Regions from separate parts of the Chitinimonas koreensis genome, predicted to be linked through region 2. Evidence: predicted binding sites of a transcription regulator. Region 2 holds the regulator's gene; the other holds the start of a gene.

Region 1 (2,392 bases), 2.2 Mb from region 2:
GCTATCGCCGCTGAGGCGCATCGCACAGCGCCGCCAGCGCCTGGCCGAGCGCGGCGCGGTGCAGCGCGTCGAGGCCCTGCCGCTCGGCGCCGCGCAATGCGGCCGCGGCGGCCCGCTCGGCGCAATCGGCCTGCCGGCGCAGCGCTGCGGCCTCGGGCAGCGCGGCCAGCAGGCGGCCGTTGAGCTCGTCGATCGCCGGCCGCACCTCCTGGGCGAGATCCGGCTGCCGCGCCGGCGCTTCGCCGGCCTCGCGCCATTGCGCATGCAGGCCGGCCTGCACCGCCTTGTTGGCGGCGATCTGGCCGGCGAACACCTGCCCGGCCCAGCCGGCGTCGATGCCTGCCGCCGCCGCGTCGGCCACCGCGCGCTGCAGGACCACCCGCTCGCGCGCCGCATCCTCGATCGGCTGGCCGCTATGCCACTTGCTGGCCGCCACCAGGTCGGCCAGCCGCAGCCGGGCGGCGCTGAGGCCGGCCAGCGCGTCGAGCGCGCCATCGTCGGCCGCGAGGCAGGGCAGGGCGGACAGCAGGACGGCCAGCGGCCAGGACAGGTGGCGGATCGACATCGGGGATTCCTTTCGGTGCGGGTTGGGCGGCCTTGCCGTGGTCGGAGCGTCCCGGGAAGGCTCGGTTCCGGGCGTCGGCGCGGGTGGCCGCCTGCCCGAAATCTTCATCTATCCGAAACACCCTGCTCTTGAAATGGGCTAGGGTCGCCCATATCATTGGCACTCGTTAGCGATGAGTGCTAGCAGCAGACTTCAAGTCCTTGATTTGCCTGTTACGGCATTCGAACAGTACCCCCACAGGAGAAAACCATGAAGATTCGTCCCCTGCACGATCGCGTCGTGATCAAGCGCGTCGAAGCCGAAGAAAAAACCGCCTCGGGCATCGTGCTGCCGGGCAATGCGGCCGAGAAGCCCGACATGGGCGAAGTGGTCGCTGTCGGTACCGGCAAGCTGCTCGACAACGGCTCGGTCCGCGCGCTGCAGGTCAAGGCCGGCGACAAGGTGATCTTCGGCAAGTACAGCGGCCAGACCGTCAAGGTCGACGGCAACGAACTGCTGGTGATGCGCGAAGAAGACATCATGGGCGTCGTCGAGGCCTGAGTCGTCGCATTGCGATGACCCGTGCCGTCAGCGCACGCGCTATACCCCATATCCCGGCCCTTGCCCCTCGTAGAGGAAAGGGCGACGCGCCCGAAGGCGTGTCGGTGAAACAAATTTGGAGATTTGAAAATGGCAGCGAAAGAAGTCAAGTTCGGTGATTCCGCCCGCAGCAAGATGGTTGCCGGCGTCAACATCCTGGCCGATGCGGTCAAGGTGACCCTGGGCCCGAAGGGCCGCAACGTGGTGCTGGAGCGTTCGTTCGGCGCCCCGACCATCACCAAGGACGGCGTCTCGGTCGCCAAGGAAATCGAACTGAAGGACAAGTTCGAGAACATGGGCGCCCAGCTGGTCAAGGAAGTGGCTTCCAAGACCTCCGACATCGCCGGTGACGGCACCACCACCGCCACCGTGCTGGCCCAGGCCATCGTGAGCGAAGGCATGAAGTACGTGGCCGCCGGCTTCAACCCGACCGACCTCAAGCGCGGCATCGACAAGGCCGTCGTGGCCCTGGTCGCCGAGCTGAAGAAGATCGCCAAGCCGACCACCACCTCCAAGGAAATCGCCCAGGTCGGCTCGATCTCGGCCAACAGCGACGAAGACATCGGCCAGATCATCGCCAACGCGATGGACAAGGTCGGCAAGGAAGGCGTCATCACCGTCGAAGACGGCTCCTCGCTGGAAAACCAGCTCGACACCGTGGAAGGCATGCAGTTCGACCGCGGCTACCTGAGCCCCTACTTCATCAACAATCCGGAAAAGCAGATCGCTTCGCTGGACAACCCCTACGTGCTGCTGTTCGACAAGAAGATCAGCAACATCCGTGACCTGCTGCCGGTGCTCGAGCAAGTCGCCAAGTCGGGCCGTCCGCTGCTGATCATCGCCGAAGACGTCGAAGGCGAAGCGCTGGCCACCCTGGTGGTCAACACCATCCGCGGCATCCTCAAGGTCGTGGCCGTCAAGGCGCCTGGCTTCGGCGACCGCCGCAAGGCCATGCTGGAAGACATCGCCATCCTGACCGGCGGCACCGTGATCGCCGAAGAAGTCGGCCTGACGCTGGAGAAGGCCACCCTGAACGACCTCGGCCAGGCCAAGCGCGTCGAGATCGGCAAGGAAAACACCACCATCATCGACGGCGCCGGCGCCGAAGACGGCATCAAGGCCCGCGTGGCCCAGATCAACGCCCAGATCGAAGAAGCCACCAGCGACTACGACCGCGAGAAGCTGCAAGAGCGCAAGGCCAAGCTGGCCGGCGGCGTGGCCGTGATCAAGGTCGGTGCCGCGACCGAA
Region 2 (2,392 bases):
GCGGCGCGGCCGGCCGCACGCCGAAGGCGGCCAGCTCGCTGACGCGGTAGTGCAGGTTGAACTTGTCCTCGACCAGCGGCCCGTAGGCGTCGCCCTCGACCGCGGCCGGCACCACCAGCGGCCGGCCGGCCTGCCAGCCATGCTGCACGAAGTAGTGGGCGATGCTGGCCAGGATGTCGCCGGTATCGTTCCAGATGTCGTGGCGGCCGTCGCCGTTCCAGTCCTGCGCATAGGCATGGAAGCTCGACGGCATGAACTGCGGCATGCCCATCGCGCCGGCGTAGCTGCCGCGGAAGCTGAACGGCGACACGCCCTCGTCGCGCGCCAGCAGCAGGAATTCGCGCAGCTCCTTGCGGAAGAATTCGGCCCGGCGCGGATAGCCGAAGGCGACGGTGCTGAGCGCGTCCATCACCCTGAAGGTGCCGGTATTGCGGCCCCACATGGTCTCGACGCCGAGGATGGCGACCAGGTATTCGGGCTCGACCCCGTAGCGTGCCGAGACCGCGTCGAGCAGCGCGGCGTGTTCGCGCCACCAGGCCACGCCGAGCCGGATGCGCTGGTCGTTGACGAAATTGGGCCGGAACGCATAGTAGGGCCGGCTGGTCGAGGGCGGTCGAGGATGGCCAGGATGCTGGGCTTCTCGACCACCTGGTCGAACTGCAGCGTCAGCGCCGCGGCGTCGAAGCCGTGCTGGCTGGCCATCTCCTCGATGAAGGCGCGGACTTCGGGCCGCTGGCTGAAGGCGAGCGGCGCCGCCGGCTGGGCGATCTCGACGGCGGCGACGGCTTCGCCCGTGGCGGCATAGGACTGGAGCTCGACCTGGGCCTCGGCCGGCGCCTCCGCGTCGGCGGCATGGCAGGCGAGGGCGGCGAGGCAGAGCAGGAGCGGGAAGAAAGGCAGGCGCAAAAGGGATTCCTCGGAAGGGACGGTCGGCCGCGGCCGGCGCCGCGGCGGCCGGTCAGTGGGACAGCGCCGAGGACAGCAGCTTGGCGGTGATGTCGACGATGGGGATGACGCGCTCGTAGGCCATGCGGGTCGGGCCGATCACGCCCAGCGTGCCGACGATCTCGCCGTTGACCTTGTACGGCGCGGTCACCACCGAGCATTCGTCGAGCGGCGAGATGCCGGCCTCGTTGCCGATGAAGATCTGCACGCCGGCCGCGCGCTGGCCGTGGTCGAGCAGCTGCAGCAGCGCGGTCTTCTCCTCGAACACGCGGAACAGCTGGCGCAGGCGCTCGACGTTGCTCGACAGGTCGTCGACGCGCAGCAGATTGCTTTCGCCGGTGATCACCATCGGCAGCGGTTCCTCGGCCAGCGCCTGGCTGCCGGCCGCCACCGCGGCGTTCATCAGCTGGGCGATGTCGCCCTGCAGGCCGCGCAGCTCCTGGTAGACGCTGTCGCGCACCTGTTCGAGCGTCTTGCCGACGCAATGCTGGGTCAGGAAGTTGCTGGCCTGGATCAATTCGCTGGCGTCGTAGTCGCGCTCGCTGAGCAGGATGCGGTTCTGCACGTCGCCGTCGGCGGTGACCAGGATCAGCAGCACCCGCTTCTCGGCCAGCCGCACGAATTCGATCTGCGCCAGCGGGATGCCGCGCCGCTTGGGCGACATGACCACGCCGGCGAATTCGGTGAGCTGGGACAGGAGGCTGGAGGCGGCCGCCACCGCTCGGGTCGGGTTGTCGGGCAGCAACTGGCCCTGCAACTGGGCGATGCGGCCCTGTTCGAGCGGCTGGATGGTGAGCAGGGTGTCGACGAACAGGCGGTAGCCGCGCGCGGTGGGGATGCGGCCGGCCGAGGTGTGGGGGCTGGCGATCAGGCCGAGCTCCTCGAGATCGGCCATCACGTTGCGGATCGAGGCCGGCGAGAGCTCGAGCCCGGAATACTTGGACAGGGTCCGCGAGCCGACCGGCTGCCCTTCGGCGATATACCGTTCGACCAGGGTCTTGAGCAGGATTTGCGCGCGTTCGCTGAGCATGCCCGATTGTAGCGCGCATCCGCCGTGCGGCAAGCGGGCCGCCGCGCACGGCGAGGTGCTGCAATGCAACAGCGCCGCTGCGGATGTGTTGTATGGACGACTCGCCTGTCGTAGGCTGCGAGGCTTGCGAGTCAATACCGGAGTTTCCCCCATGAAATGCCTACGCTTGATCCTCCCGTTCGCGCTGCTGCTGGGGCTCGGCGCGGTGCAGGCCGAAGAACTGCATATCGCGGTGGAAGGCAAGTATCCGCCGTTCTCGGAAATCGACGCCAAGGGCAATCTGAAGGGCTTCGACATCGACATCGCCAATGCGCTGTGCAAGGAGATGAAGGTGCAGTGCAAGCTGGTGCAGGTCGACTGGGACGACATCATCCCGGCGCTCGACGGCAAGATCGACGGCAAGAAGGTCGACGCCTC

The links. The regulator HrcA, encoded in region 2, represses chaperone genes, less so after heat shock. The targets are predictions, from matches to a motif close to ATTAGCACTCGNNNNNNNCGAGTGCTAAT.
Region 1: the regulator HrcA is predicted to act here: its motif matches at 721-749, upstream of groES (co-chaperone GroES).

The regions. Positions count from the first base shown of each region.
Region 1 covers NZ_CP060704.1:5,096,440-5,098,831, reverse strand. Annotated here, with positions in the region: gene H9L41_RS21565 (DUF423 domain-containing protein) at 1-14, shown strand, start outside; gene H9L41_RS21560 (chorismate mutase) at 2-565, opposite strand; gene groES (co-chaperone GroES) at 815-1,105, shown strand; gene groL (chaperonin GroEL) at 1,235-2,392, shown strand, end outside.
Region 2 covers NZ_CP060704.1:2,879,687-2,882,078, reverse strand. Annotated here, with positions in the region: partial or broken gene mltB (lytic murein transglycosylase B) at 1-556, opposite strand, end outside; gene H9L41_RS24755 (hypothetical protein) at 629-805, shown strand; gene hrcA (heat-inducible transcriptional repressor HrcA) at 959-1,975, opposite strand; gene H9L41_RS11990 (transporter substrate-binding domain-containing protein) at 2,127-2,392, shown strand, end outside.